DNA from 3 places in the Pseudobacillus badius genome. Region 3 is predicted to be linked to each of the others. Evidence: riboswitches for the same ligand, from Rfam matches in the RefSeq annotation. Region 3 holds a riboswitch; each other region holds the start of a gene.

Region 1 (4,942 bases), on a different contig from region 3:
TAGGGAGCAGGTAAAACCAGCTGAGTAAAAGGATAATCTTTTATGTAAAAGAGCCATCCTCCAATCAATAGGGTAAAGATGGCCCTTGTCCTTGTTTATAATAAGGAGAGTCTGTTAGTTAATAGCACTCCCTGCGTAACTGCGCTTTTCGTACCCGGCAGTCTAAGGATGATTCCGGTGCTCCTTATTGATTCATCATTTTAATTTCATCATGGCACCAAAATAGTGCGAGGCAGTGGCAAATGCAATAAACGCGCATAGTTCGCTGATTTCCTCCTCAGTGAAGCACTCTCTCAATAGAGTGAAGGCTGAATCCGGTATATTGCCCTTTTGCTTCAGAAATACTTCTGCAAATCCTGCTGCCATCGAAATTTTTTCAGTAAACTTACCGGGTTCAGGCTTTCCTTTTGCTTTACAATATTCACAGCCATTGCCTTGTGCCAAAGTCCGCCTCACTTGTTCTTTTAACGCAGAGGGCAGCCACCCGTCTTTTTCTAATATATCTCCTAAATGAACCCATGCTTCCATTACTTGTTGGTTATGGCCTAAAAGTCGCTGGAAAGGTGTTTTTCCAAACTCTGATTCAATAATAGTTGCCATTGAATGAACCTCCTTGCTATATTCGATATAAATTAATTATAAAACATAAGAAGGTCTATTCCCATTAAATTACAAATGAATAAACGGATCATACTTTTGAGTTTTAATGAATAAAGGAGAATTTTCTTTAAAAATGAAAATTGATGAGATCGATAAAAAAATAATAAATGAACTTTATCATAATAGCCGCTTATCAATGAGCGAGCTGGGGAGGAGAGTAAATTTATCTTCTCCATCCGTAACGGAAAGAGTAAGGCAAATGGAGTCGTTTGGGCTAATTAAAAAATATACAGTAGAGGTGGATTATGCGAAACTAGGCTTGCCTATACAATGCATCATCGAGGCCACAGTGAAAAACGGCGACTATGACTCTTTTAAACGTTTGATAGCGAAGGTTCCAAATGTAGAGTTTTGTTACCGGGTGGCGGGGGATGCTTGTTATATGCTGAAAATGCATTTTAAAACTTTTGCTGAAGCGGAAGAGTTCATAGATAGTGTCAGCCCGCTTGCGCAAACGGTCACGCATTTTATTTTTTCAAAAGTCCAAACTCATGCAAGTTTTGAAGCGGATTGATGGATGCCCCGTTCTGTGAGAGGGAAGAAAGGGACAAAAAGCATAAAGCCGGCGGATGTCTATGTCTTTAAAAGACAGATACCCGCCGGCTGTCGCAGACGATCGTTTCAGCCTAACCTTTTAATGTCATAGAAATGCGGCAAAATAAATCAACATTTAGTCTGTTTTAAGCCGGGAATACACGCTGAGATCAATAAACGTTTCTTTTACTTTTTCGCATTGTCTTAAAGTCCCCTCGAAGGTAAAGTTGAGCTTTTCCAGCACTTTAATAGAGTTTAGGTTTTCCGGCTCTACTTTTGCTTCAATTCTATGAAGGTTCAAAGAGTTGAATGCATACTCTACCAGGGATAAGATAGCTTCGGGCGCATATCCATTCCCCCAGTGCGCTTTCGCTATATCGTAGCCGATCTCGGCCTTGGCGTTCTGAAAATCGAGGGAATTATATCCGCATGAACCGATAATGCGATTAGATGTCAATTCAATGATTGAGAAACGAATCGCTTGGTTATCTTTAGACAATGCATCCAGGTAAGTGATGATTTCTTTTGCTTGGTCTTCATTTGTGAAGCGATCGATATTCATAAACCTCGTCACATCAGGATCAGACCATATGTCAAACAAGCTGGATGAATCCGCGACAGTCATTTTTCTTAAGTGCAGCCTTTGGGTATACAAATTTTTAATCAATACTTTTACCTCCAGTTGAGTTTTTTGGATGAGTTAAAAATATTGATATCTGCGCATAGTTCAGTCCCTTCTGTTTTCGGATTCACCATTATTATACAGCTTTTGAATGGTTAGTCATATACATGCATCCAGAAAGTTCGAAAAGGTTTCAATGGAAGTTTATGTCGCCTTTCTTCATTTCAAGTATAATGACAGTAACTAGCCTTCTATCATTTTAGCTGACAGAAGGCTGTCGTACTTATTAAGAGAAAGTTAACTGACTTGATTATCGCTGTGCCAATTTTAAGAATGTGAAAAGCAAACTAATCGAAAGGTTAGGACGCAAAGCCGACGGGTCTAAAATCAAATGGATTAGGACGGCTGGGCTGCCTCTAACATGAGAGGGAGGAACAAATGATTAACACAAGCACGCAATTATTGGATCAAGCCATGGTTTTGGCAGCATTAGAATCAAATTTAGCAATGATAGAGTTTAATTTAAACAGAGAGGTTATCTGGGTAAACGAAAATTTTGCTAAAACTTTAGGCTATACAGTGGATGAGATGAAAAACATGCAGCACAAGCAATTTTGTACAGTTGAGTTCAGGAACAGCGGAAAATATGAAGAACTATGGAATAACCTGAGAAGAGGAGTGAAGTTCCAAGAAAAAATTGAAAGGATTGGGAAGGGAAAAAATATCATTTGGCTCGAAGCCACTTATATTCCCATCCTGAATGAACAAGGCAAAGTAGAGGCAGTGCTTAAAATGGCTACCGATATTACAGACCGTGAAAAGAGCACGAAAAAGATTATTGCCCAATTAAAAGAGATGCCGGCAGAATTGGTCAATATAGTGGTAGCGAATTCTAATGAAAAAATACAAGCAGTTGAGTCGTTAAAAGAGCAAACAAAATTAATAAGTGAAATCTCTAAAATTATACGCAATGTTTCTTCGCAAACGAATATGCTGGCACTAAATGCCGCTATTGAAGCTGCCCGCGTGGGAGAACATGGGAGAGGCTTTAAGGTAGTGGCTGATGAAGTGCGGAAACTAGCCGGCAATGTGGATCAGGCAATTAAAAATGTGGATTTAAATATAGAGAACATAACAAAAGAAGTAGAAAAGGTTAGCAAAATAACGGATGATTTGCAACAAACCATTATGAGAACCCAATCTGAATTCAATAAGAGGATTAGAGAATTTGAGGATGTTGCTAAATAAACTTCTGAAATCAAAACAGATGGAGAAAAAGGGGAGCTCTTAGCCTGTTTGGAATGAAGATAACAACTTGAAGCCGTGCCCGCGAAACGTATAACGAAGAATTTTTTAATGATTCGGCCAAAAATGAGTCTTTTGTATTAAGAATATTTTCTTAAAACCGATAATTATAGGGAAAAAGGCAAACTTATTGAAAGATAAGGACGCAAAGCTGCGGGTCTAAGGTGGACAACACTAAGATAGCCGGGCTGCCAGATAGGAATTCCCTATTTGGTAACTATACGTTAAAGGTAGGGACTCATGATGCAAGACGAAGAATTAAAAAGCAGCATTAAAAAATTTTATGCCTTAATGGAAACTAGTCCGGATACCCCTGACTCAGCGTTTGATTTCATTGTTTTCTTACGGTCATTTGTCAGGACAAGATCTTGTTCTATTCTTCCGACTACTGAGTTAATGACTGTTCTTAAAGTCAATAAACCAGCCGTCTTTTTTTCATTAAGACAAATGTCCGAGCAGAATGAGATCATTCGTTTCTTAGTCGGCTTATCTACAGATTTTGAAGCGGCCGAGCAAAAGCTGAAGGGGCTGCTCAAGGATGAACCCTGTTGATTGATAAGCTGGAACTTTGATCGATCCGTTATATAAAAGGTTTCAATTAATGAAAACTGAACGCTCAGGTGCATGTGGTCAAGCGAGCTTTATAAGCAGACAGGAAGTCCCTCTCATGTGAGAGGGACTTGTTTTATTGCCTATTAGATTGGACTCTCTTTTTTATAAGTATATTTTACTAGTAAGGATGGCAATGAAAAAGAAAAATTAGCAGGAATTTCTAAAGTTGATGAAGAAATAGTCCTGCGGAGGGATGAAAATATGGATTTAAAGCAAATAAAAACGTATGAGCAATTGGATCATTTTTTGTTTGAACACGAGGTAGAGCTTACATGCAAAAAGAAGGGAATTAGGGTGACGGGAATAGACCCCGGAAAAGACGGTCAGCTGACGTTTACATTGAGTAACGGCTCAAAAATAGAATGCTTGGCAGCAGAAATGAAAGAATACTTGAAAGCGATTCCGTTGATTAAAGGATAAAGCCGCTGCTTTTTTAGAATAGTCTTTGATAACGGGATAAATCGAACACCTCCAAGCTGTATTGGAGCATACAATACAGCTTGGAGGTGTTTTTCAAGGGTATATTAAACGTGAGGCCATTAGCAGAGGAGGATAAACATCTTTTGGCGAAATGGCTTTCAAATCCACGCGTTCTGGAGTTTTATAAAGGGCGGAACCATTCTTTTGACAATGAAGTTTTTTACGCCTTTGAGGAGGTGAAGCGCATGGCAGAATTGAAAGGTAAGGAAATCGGATATATTCGGTTTTATCCGCCACCGGGGACTACAATAGCTTTAAGGTGCTATGAAACGTGCAGTTTTAAAACAATTCGAGTGTTTCCTAAACATGAACTTCATGAGGGGGGAATATCGAGACGGCTGGTTAATGGAATTGAAAAACTGAAAGCGAGCGTTGAGGCGAAGCGGATTACGAACAGTTTTCATCCTCGGCAGAGATGGCAGTTCCCAGGAGCAAGATGTCTTGATAAATTTCTTCCTTTAAAGATTCTTCTGGGCATCGATAATAATCATCTATCAATTCGCCTAACTCTTTTATAAAAATTGACAATTCAGTATCAGAAATCATGGGAATCCCTCTTCGAATAACTATATTTGTAAGTCTATCTTACTAGTTATTTTGATATAATTCAACTAAAAGAAGGGTTTCGCGGCAAACATAAGCTCCACAAATAATGCTGAAAGGCCTCCTGAAATTTTGGCCTTATTCCAAGCGGGTGCTTTTCACTCTTCTGCCTTGTTCACTGAATGC
Region 2 (4,942 bases), on a different contig from region 3:
AGTAATTACCGTGGGGCAAATTCAAGCAGGAACGAATTATAACATTATCCCGGACACTGCCAAATTAATCGGGACAATCCGGGCGCTGACACCCGAGGCGATCCATACGATTCAAACAAATATGGTGAACTTAACAGAGGGAATTTGCCAGGCGTTTGGCGCCAAAGGAACAGTGGAATTTATTCTTGGCACACCGCCTGTCATCAATGATCCGGGGCAAGCCCGATTTGTCGAGTCCATCATCGCCGAACAATTCGGCAGGGAAACATTCGAGGCAATCGACCCTGTCATGGGCGGCGAAGATTTTTCTTTTTATTTACAAGAAAGACCGGGTGCCTTTATCTTCGTAGGCATCGGCGGCGAAAAAAGCCGCTACCCGCATCACCATCCAAGATTCGACCTTGATGAAGAGGTATTTCCTGATGCCATTCAATTATTTATTGAAATTATTAAGCATTACCAGTGATCAACAACTCCTCTTGATGAGGAGCTGTAAGCGGAAGGACGGAAAAGCTCATGAAGATTAAAAAAGTGGAAGTGTTTGCGGCACGCTTGCTGCTGAAGGAACCTTTTATTATTTCATATGTTCAACTAGATGATATGCCGACCATTATTACCAAACTCGAAACAGACGAGGGAGTAATCGGCTGGGGAGAAGCAGTGCCTGACCAAAATGTGACAGGGGAAACATGGGAAAGCACCTATCAGGTTATCCAGCACGAACTGGCTCCGCTGCTTATTAATGAAAGCCCCTTTGCCATTGACCGCATTCACAAAAAGTTTAACGGCAAAATCGACGGTGTTCCTTCAGCCAAAGCAGCGCTGGACATCGCCTTGTACGATTTAATGGGAAAAATCACCGGGCAGCCGGTTTATCAGTTAATTGGCGGAAAAGCGCACGAAGAATTGCAAGTTCCTCAAGTCATTAGCATTAAAGAACCCGAGGAAATGGCAGCGGACGCCCAACGTTATGTGGAAGCAGGGTTCCGAAACATTAAGATTAAAGTAGGCACAAATGCGACGATGGATATTCAGCGGATTCAAGCTGTAAGACAAGCCATTGGCGAGGTGACTCAGCTTCGCGTGGACGCCAACCAAGGATGGAACAGAATTGATACACTAAAAGTGATTCGTGAAACAGCTGACTGCAATGTGGATTGGTACGAGCAGCCGGTAAAGGCCCATGATTTAAGATCTCTTAAAGAAATTCGGGCGGTTTCCCCGCAGAAAGTGATGGTGGACGAAGGGGTTCATAATATTCAAGACTTAGTGAATGTCATCGGCATGCGGGCGGCGGATATGCTGAACATCAAATTGATGAAATCGGGCGGAATCTATCCGGCTCTAGCCTTAGCCAATTTAGCTGAAGCGGCAGAAATGCCTTGCCAAGTCGGGTCCATGGTGGAATCAGCCATCGGCACCATGGCTGGTGCGCACCTGGCTATGAGCAGATCCATCATTGAAACCAATGAAATGGTGGGACCGCTCATGTTTTCACGGGACGTTGCCGCTGTAACTTACGACGGGGACGTGATTCAACTTAGCGATGCGCCAGGCCTGGGCTTGGAAGTAGACGAGGAATATCTCAAAAGTATTACACGTTTTTCTTGTTATATTCAATAATTTCTTACAAACAGAGACATATTTTATCTATAGAAATAAAAAGCCGGCAGCCAGTGAACCGATTAAACGTATACTGGCTGCCGGCTTTTTTATTGGAATTTTCTAAAGATAAGCAGAAAGAGATCTTTCCCAAGGATAAATACTCCTTTTATTACCGTAAAATCTCTATAGCGGAATATCTTAGAAAAAGGGCAATCATCCCTTAAATATTACGCAAATTATACATATGTTAAAACTTCAAAATTTGATAAAAACTGCTTTTTCCGCTAAAAATTTTGTTGTATGATGAAGCCGTGGTACAGTCAGGGAAACCTGATGTCACAAAGCTATAGGGGCTACAGATCGCGATCCAGGCTAGCCAGCTACCGTTACCCAATTGAGGAGGAAGTATGGGAATGAAAAAGAATTGGTATTCAAAAGCAGCAGCAAGTTTATTGGCGTTTACGCTAGTTACATCATCGGTTTCTTTAGTAAGTGCTCAGGAGCCAGAGAAGGCAAAAACACAAGCAGTGAAGAAAAAAGAGCAAAAGAAAAAAGCGGTAATTAAATCACAGCAAGGAAAAGCCATTGAAAAGCGCTTAAACGCTTCTGAAGCAGCAATTAACAAAATCACAAAAGCGATAAATGCTGACTTTGGCGTGAACCAAGAAGGACAAGCTGAGGCTGCATTAACAAAAGCAATTGCAAATAAAAAGTACAACAGCTATGCTGGAAAACTAAAAGCTGAAATCAATAAATTACGCGCGATCGACAAACAAATCGCTGCATCTAAGAAAAAAGATAAAAAGAATAAGGCTGATTATGAAGCGTTAACAGCGAAATCTCAAGAGCTGCAAAAATTGGCTAACGACGAGATCAAACGCTTAAAATCACTTGTCGAGCAAGCAACAGCACTAAAAACAGAAACTCCTAAAGAAGAAGATAAAACTCCTGCACCAGAAGAAACAAAGGTTTCATAATATCGATGTATAACAAAAAAGAGGCTGCCCCGTGCAGCCTCTTTTTTGTTTATTAGTGCGGAAAGAGCAAAAATATATGATTTTTCATTAAAGCGAAATGAAAAACAGGTATATATACCCAAAACATAGACCTTCATCGTGACATTTGACAGGCAATTTAGAAGCAAATCGGCGCTAAATTAGCTATAATTAAATTGTTTACAGCAAATAATAAGCTGAAAAATCCAACTAAAGGAGATTGTTTTAAATGTCAAAATCAGTAAAGTCTATTACATCCCCCAAGAAATTTATCGTAGGGCAGCACCTGTTGAAGGAATTATGTACATATACAAAAACATACGGGGACCACGCTTATGTCATTTGTGATGAATTCATTCTTGAGCGCGCCAGTCAAGAAGCCAGCCAATCCTTTGAAGAGGCAGGGCATAAGAGTGAATTTGCTAAGTTTAATTTAGAAATTACCCAGGAAGAAATTGACCGGCACCGGGAAGCAGTGAGAAGCTCTGGCGCAAATGTAATCGTCGGCATCGGCGGCGGAAAAACATTAGATACGGCGAAAGCAGCTGCCTACTACGAGCATTTGCCCGTAGTCATTTTCCCGACAATCGCTTCAACAGACGCACCGTGTACAGCCCTTTCTGTTATTTACAATACAGATGGTTCATTTGACCGCTACTTATTTTTACCGTCCAATCCGGACGTTGTATTAGCGGATACCGCCATTTTAGCAGCGGCGCCGACCCGTTTCTTCGTAGCTGGCATCGGTGATGCGCTTGCTACTTATTTCGAAGCACGGGCATGTTACCGCAAAAACGGGGACAACCTGGTTAATTTGAAACCGTCTCTTTCTGGATTAGGCTTAGCAAAAATGTGCTATGACACGATACTGGAGTACGGCCTTCAAGCTAAAATTGCCGTTGATAACGGAGTATCTACGCCCGCTGTTGAAAATACAATTGAAGCCACTATTTACTTAAGCGGTGTTGGCGCTGAAGCTGGCGGCTTAGCTGCTGCACACGCTATTCATAATGGAATGACTGCAGTTCCATCGCTCCACCATGCACAACACGGTGAAAAAGTGGTGTTTGGTTTATTAACGCAGCTTGTTTTAGAAGATGCACCAAAAGAAGAAATAGAAACAGTCATCCACTTTATTAAAGAAGTTGGGCTGCCTTTAACATTAAAAGACCTGGGTCTGGATGAATTCAGAGAAGAAGAATGGCGCAAAGTAGCAGAACTTGCATGTGCTGAAGGAGACACGATGGGGAATATGCCGCACCCAGTCACGCCTGCGGATGTCTATCAAGCCATCGTCGCTGCAAACGCATTAGCAGAATATTATCAGGATTAACCTATTATAAATATTGAATGGGGCGCTTTCCTTTAGATAAGGAAAGCGCCCTTTTTAAAGTTTTAACGGTTGTCATCCTAACCGGTCGCTTGCTATTTCAATGAACGCTTTCATCAGGGGGAGAACAGCTTTTTTCTCAATCTGTGTTCTTGCTTCGCCTGTTATCAAGCAGGCGGGCGGCCTGTTTGGCTTTTTCCTGCTCCGGGTTAGAATAAAGGGCGGCTGTCGTAGTAGATGTGTGCCCAAGCTGCCTCATTAACAAATGAATATCATTTGTCTCTTCCATTAACTTTGTCGCATACGTGTGGCGGAGCTTATGAGGAGCCAGCGATTTGTTTTTTGTAAAAGCTTTCGTATACTTCTTGACCAGGAGCTGAACAGCCCGGACAGAAAGAGGCTCTCCTTTGCCTTGGCGTTTGGCTAAGAAAACAAAGCCGTTATCGTCATCATCTGCATGATAGCGCTCGTTTCGGATACGCATATAGCCCTTCAAATCCTCCATTGCCCCGGGAACTACAGCTACCGTATCTTTCTTTCCTCCTTTTCTGACGACATGGATCAGGTTCTCGCGAAAGTCTAAATCCTTGATTCGAAGGTTTACCAGCTCATTTACTCGGATTCCTGAACCGAGAAAAAGCGAAAGAATGCTTACATCTCTTTCCTGATCGCGAAGAAAATAAGTGCGCTGGCGGGAATTTTCGGGCATTTCATGAATGTATTGCTGCTTGATATACTCAACCAGCAGCAAGTCATCATCGTCATGGAGGATTTTGGCCGAGATTTTGTTGGCCCTGGCTCCCAGCGTTTCCTTCACCTTATGAATTTCAACCTTTTGCATGACATTCCGGTAGAAATAAGGCTCGCCGTCTTCGTTTTCCGTCTGGGCTGTCAAATAATGAAAGAGGGAGCGGAGGGCAGATATTTTCCTGTTAATAGAGACTTTTTCAGGCTTTTTCGTTTCTGTCTTGCCCACGGGTATTTCCCGCCGTTGAATGTATTTGAAAAAACT
Region 3 (4,942 bases):
AATAGTCAACTTTCACATTTTGATAGGGTGTTTCTTTTGCCATAACAATTGCACGATATTGCGGAGGAAAAATAAGAGGAATTGCTGCATTTCCATCATAATATCCAGTTATCCAATCACCTACTGCTACCGTAGCATGGTTTACAAAGTAAGTGGTGGGCGATACTACAAAATTTACTAAAGCTCCTGAACCATTATCTACAGATATTAGTTTATAACAACCCGTTTCTTCATCATTTTGACTTATCACAAAGTCACTAATCATGGTGACATAACCACGAAAAGATTTAAAGTTTATCATACTCATACCGTATTCCCTTAACCTCTTTATATTCCATTAGAAACATTGGAATGAATGGACGCTATTTGGGTTTATTATATGGTGAATTTATCCAAACCATCTCCAACCATATCCTATAATCATATTTCTCCCTACAAATGTTGGAAAGAACCAAAATCTATTTCCGTTCCTGAACCATATATAAAGCAAGACATATAAAGTTAAATAGTTCAGATAATATGGAGAAAGTTCAAATTCACAGTAATTTAGCATTAAAATTAACAATAAATATTTCAATTCAAAATTTTAACCATTAGTTATAGTGGCCTTCCGCAGCCATTGCATCTTTTTTGGTTACATGAACTGTTCCATGTGGATGTTGTGAAGGTGCATAGATTGAATAAAGTTTTAATGGAATATTACCTGTATTGGTTAAATTATGCCATGTTCCAGCGGGTATCATTATGGCGGAATCATCATAGACACACTTTTGAAAGTTTAAATTACCTTTAGTCTCTCCTATTTGAACGATACCTTGGCCTTGCTCGATACGTAAGAATTGGTCAACGTCAGGGTGCATTTCCAAACCAATATCTTCGCCAACATTGAGACTCATCAAAGTAACTTGTAAATGTGTTCCTGTCCATAAAGCAGTACGATACGTATTGTTTTGCTTCGTTGCTTCATTGATATTCGCGACAAATGGTTTTGGTCCAAAATCTGTTCTCAAAGTACTTCCAACACCGTTGGGAGAACGAAAAGAATTAAATCTGTTTACATATACCCCATTAGGAGAAGTCCAGTTAACAGATTGTCTTGGATAGTTATACATTGGTACACCAACATAATAAGAATATGGATTCATATAAGAAGCATGGTACACTTTTCTCAATCCCTTTACAGTTTGTTAAATTATTCTATGCGCTTGTTAAGGGAATGTACTTAGAGTAAGGTGGCTGATTTAAAGAAAGTATTTATTAGTGTCTCATATGACCTGTCTCAAAAGTTTTATCGCTGTTAAACCATTCATTGTTAACCCTGTAAGTAGCTTAGCGTTGTAAATCCGCATTTTCGAGATCAGACCCCAAGAAGAACTTTATTTGATAGACGTGAAATTTTATTGCAATGAAAATGGTGGAGTTAGTTGCTGAAAGGCAAAGGTCGTTGTACTTCAACTAACGGGTACGATTGTGGAGCGAAAAATTAGAAAATGATCAAACTTTATTTTAAAGTAGCAATATTACCATAATCTTTTTAGTACTGAACCTATCAAGAGGGAGAGAGTATTTTGCTTCTTCTGTATTTTTCATTTTTTATTGACTGTTTAGGCTAAAAGAACTATCATATTCGTAAAGAATTATTCAACTAAGCCATTTACTATTAAATATAATAGTCATATAGAGAAGCAATGAAAAGCCATTTATATCTGGGCACTTGAATGGCTTGGAGCGACTAGTGCAACCGACTCTTTTTTAAAGAGTCGGTTTTTTGTCGGATTTTATTTAACCTAAACATTATATATTTCATAGAGCGGGAGGAAAATAAATTGAAAAAAGCACCTGCTACACCGGACCTTTCTGAACTTTCTCACTTAATGGAGCCATTAGATGAAAAAAATAAACCAATTGAAGCCTTGTTAAAAGAGTTAAAAGATGTCAAATATGCACTGGATCAGTCTTCTATCATTGCCATCACTGATCAAAAGGGAAGGATCTTTTATGTAAATGACCAGTTCTGTAAAATCTCCAAATATAGCCGAGAAGAATTAATAGGTCAAGATCATCGTATTTTAAATTCAGGCTACCATTCTGGGGAATTTTTCAAACAAATGTGGGCTACAATTGGGTCAGGAGAAATCTGGAGGGGAGAGGTGCGGAATAGAGCGAAGGATGGTTCTTTTTACTGGGTAGATACGACGATTGTTCCTTTTTTAAATGATCAGGGAAAGCCGTATCAATATGTGTCGATCCGAAATGATATCAGTCTTCGAAAGAAAATGGAAGAAGAAATGCGAAGAAGCGAGGAGAAATACCGTTTAATTACGGAAAACTCAGCTGACTTGATTTCAATTATTGACAAAGAAGGAAACTTTCAATATATTTCTCCTTCTCATGTAACAATACTGGGGCATGACATGTCTGAACTAAAGTCTAACCCGCTCTTCAAGTGGATTCATGAAGAAGATCAAAAGATTTTATACACTGAATTAAGATTACTAGCTAAAAAGAAAAAAATGTCTTCGCAAATAGAGTTTCGTATTAGAACGAGCAGAAATCAGTATAAGGATATGGAAACAAGAATTAGTCCCATTATGAACGAGGACAGAAAAGTAAAAGATTTCGTGCTCATCATGAGAGACATAACCGATCGGAAAAAGTCGGAAAAAATGATTTATCATTTAGCCTATCATGATACTTTGACCGATCTGCCGAACCGTAGATTATTTATGAAGCATTTGCGGCAGGAGATTAAGAAAGCAAAAAGTTCCTCTTCTCAGCTTGCTGTGATGTTTATTGATTTAGATCGATTCAAATTTGTGAATGATTCATGGGGGCATGAGAATGGCGATTTTATTTTAACTAAAGCAGCCGAGCGTATTAAAAAGTCACTTCGTTCAACGGATTTAGTTGCCCGGTTAGGCGGCGATGAATTCACTGTCCTGCTAAAAGGCATATCCAATGTAGAAGAACTGGAGCGGCTGGTGAAACGGATTCATTTAGACTTCCAAAAACCGTTAGAAATCGCCGGCCAGCTGTATACACCTTCCTGTAGTATCGGTATTGCGATCTTTCCACAAGACGGAGCGGAAGCTGATGAACTGTTGAGCAAAGCAGATACCGCTCTTTATTTTGTAAAAGAACGAGGCCGGAACGGATATGCCTTTTTCGAAGCAAAAATGGAAGAAAAATCATTGGAGCGTATTTTATTGGAGAATGAGTTGAGAAAAGCGATTCAGCTTGAGCAGTTTCATATTGATTACCAACCGAAGATAGATCTTTCAAAAAACAAATTAATTGGAATGGAAGCGCTCGTGCGTTGGAATCATCCAGAACTGGGGAAGATTTCTCCCAATAAATTTATTCCCTTGGCTGAAGAAACGGGATTAATTCTCCCTTTAGGGGAATGGGTACTGCGCCGTGGGTGCGAACAAAATAAAGAATGGCAAGATAAAGGTTATACTCCGCTAAAGATATCCATCAATTTGTCTGCGCGCCAAATCTCGTACCCTGATATTGTAAGGAAAATTGAAGAGATTCTAATAGAAACCAAATTGGAACCGGAATGGCTTGAGCTTGAAGTGACAGAAAGTATATTTGTTAATATTGAAAATGCAATAACTGTTTTACAACAACTTAGAGATTTGGGGGTTCATATTTCTATTGATGACTTTGGAACAGGGTACAGTTCATTTAGCTATATTAAGCACTTACCTGTCGATACGCTGAAAATTGATGCTTCGTTCATTCGGGATATTCATCAAAATAAGGAAAGTCAGGCAATTGTGCAAGCTGTCCTGACTCTCTCGCAAACCCTTGGTATCAATGTGATTGCAGAAGGGGTTGAAAATCAGAGACAGCTAGACGTTCTCAGAGAGGATGGCTGTAGCCAAGGGCAAGGTTTTTTATTTAGTAAGCCTTTGTCTAGTCAGGATTTTGAAGAGTATTTAAAAGAATCTGTCAGAGCTACGGGAATTAAGGAGATAGATTAAAAAAGATGCATTAACGACAACGAGCAGCTATATAAAGATTGAGGGAGGAAAAATATGAAGCTTTTTTCAAAGAAGACAAAGTCATGGGTGGACTATTTGGATAATTCTGAGGCAAAAGAGATATCTACTGTAGGAGAAAGGGTGAAAGAACGGCTGGCATTTATGGGGGTTAGCCAGGAAACGCTGAGTCATGTAAAAGAAGCTCTGCCCATTCTTCTTCCTTATAAAGAAGAAATAGTGAATCAATTTTACGAGCATATCACTTCTGTAGATCATCTTAAGCAAATAATTACGGAACATTCTACGGTTGAGCGTTTAAGGCTGACAATGGAAAGGTATGTTGAGCAGCTCCTCCGAGCGGAGGTCGATAAAGAATATATACTGACGAGAATCGTGGTTGGCCAGGTGCACAGCCGCATCCATCTGACAGCAGAACACTTTATTGCTGCGCATCATCTGCTGATTCAAATTATGACAACAATATTAATGGAGAAACTCCATCCGCATCCTAACCAAATGATGAAGATAGTCCTTGCCGTTCAGAAACTAGCAGCCTTCGACCAGCAGCTTATCGTGGAGGTGTATATGGAGGAAACATTTAAATCTTTTCTATTTGGTGTTTCTGACATGCTCAATGACATGACACAGCTGGATACAACGAAGCAGCTGATCACAGAAATGGACAATATAGTGAAGGAAAGCCATAACGTTACAGCTGCTGCCGAGGAAGTGAGCGCCTCTATTATGGAAGTAGCCGATCATTCCGTCAAAGTAGCTGAAAGAACAGATGAAGCCGTCCAATCGGCTGAACAAAGCAAACAAGTTATTAATGAAGCCTTACATGATATTCAAAAAGTGGGTCATGTCTACCATGATGTGACGAGACAAGTCAATCAACTAAATGAGGAAATTGAGCAAATCCAAAGTGTAGTAAAAGTGATTCAAGAAATTAC

Evidence for each region. A riboswitch is a leader RNA that binds a small molecule or an ion and turns the genes downstream of it on or off. The one in region 3 is predicted to bind cyclic di-GMP.
Region 1: linked by a shared signal. The riboswitch ahead of B1A98_RS03350 (methyl-accepting chemotaxis protein) and the one ahead of B1A98_RS19360 (sensor domain-containing protein) in region 3 are both predicted to bind cyclic di-GMP.
Region 2: linked by a shared signal. The riboswitch ahead of B1A98_RS15405 (hypothetical protein) and the one ahead of B1A98_RS19360 (sensor domain-containing protein) in region 3 are both predicted to bind cyclic di-GMP.

The regions. Positions count from the first base shown of each region.
Region 1 is NZ_MWMM01000002.1:69,771-74,712, reverse strand. It holds gene B1A98_RS03365 (carboxymuconolactone decarboxylase family protein) at 196-600, opposite strand; gene B1A98_RS03360 (Lrp/AsnC family transcriptional regulator) at 734-1,174, shown strand; gene B1A98_RS03355 (GNAT family N-acetyltransferase) at 1,331-1,861, opposite strand; cyclic di-GMP riboswitch class I at 2,148-2,234, shown strand; gene B1A98_RS03350 (methyl-accepting chemotaxis protein) at 2,255-3,064, shown strand; cyclic di-GMP riboswitch class I at 3,232-3,317, shown strand; gene B1A98_RS03345 (hypothetical protein) at 3,362-3,673, shown strand; gene B1A98_RS03340 (hypothetical protein) at 3,935-4,153, shown strand; gene B1A98_RS20950 (hypothetical protein) at 4,297-4,731, shown strand.
Region 2 is NZ_MWMM01000011.1:69,676-74,617, reverse strand. It holds gene B1A98_RS15415 (M20 metallopeptidase family protein) at 1-466, shown strand, start outside; gene B1A98_RS15410 (mandelate racemase/muconate lactonizing enzyme family protein) at 517-1,623, shown strand; cyclic di-GMP riboswitch class I at 1,909-1,993, shown strand; gene B1A98_RS15405 (hypothetical protein) at 2,019-2,582, shown strand; gene B1A98_RS15400 (glycerol dehydrogenase) at 2,830-3,933, shown strand; gene xerS (tyrosine recombinase XerS) at 4,070-4,942, opposite strand, start outside.
Region 3 is NZ_MWMM01000029.1:2,388-7,329, forward strand. It holds gene B1A98_RS19350 (hypothetical protein) at 1-301, opposite strand, end outside; gene B1A98_RS19355 (cupin domain-containing protein) at 594-1,145, opposite strand; cyclic di-GMP riboswitch class II at 1,673-1,756, shown strand; gene B1A98_RS19360 (sensor domain-containing protein) at 1,875-3,989, shown strand; gene B1A98_RS19365 (methyl-accepting chemotaxis protein) at 4,044-4,942, shown strand, end outside.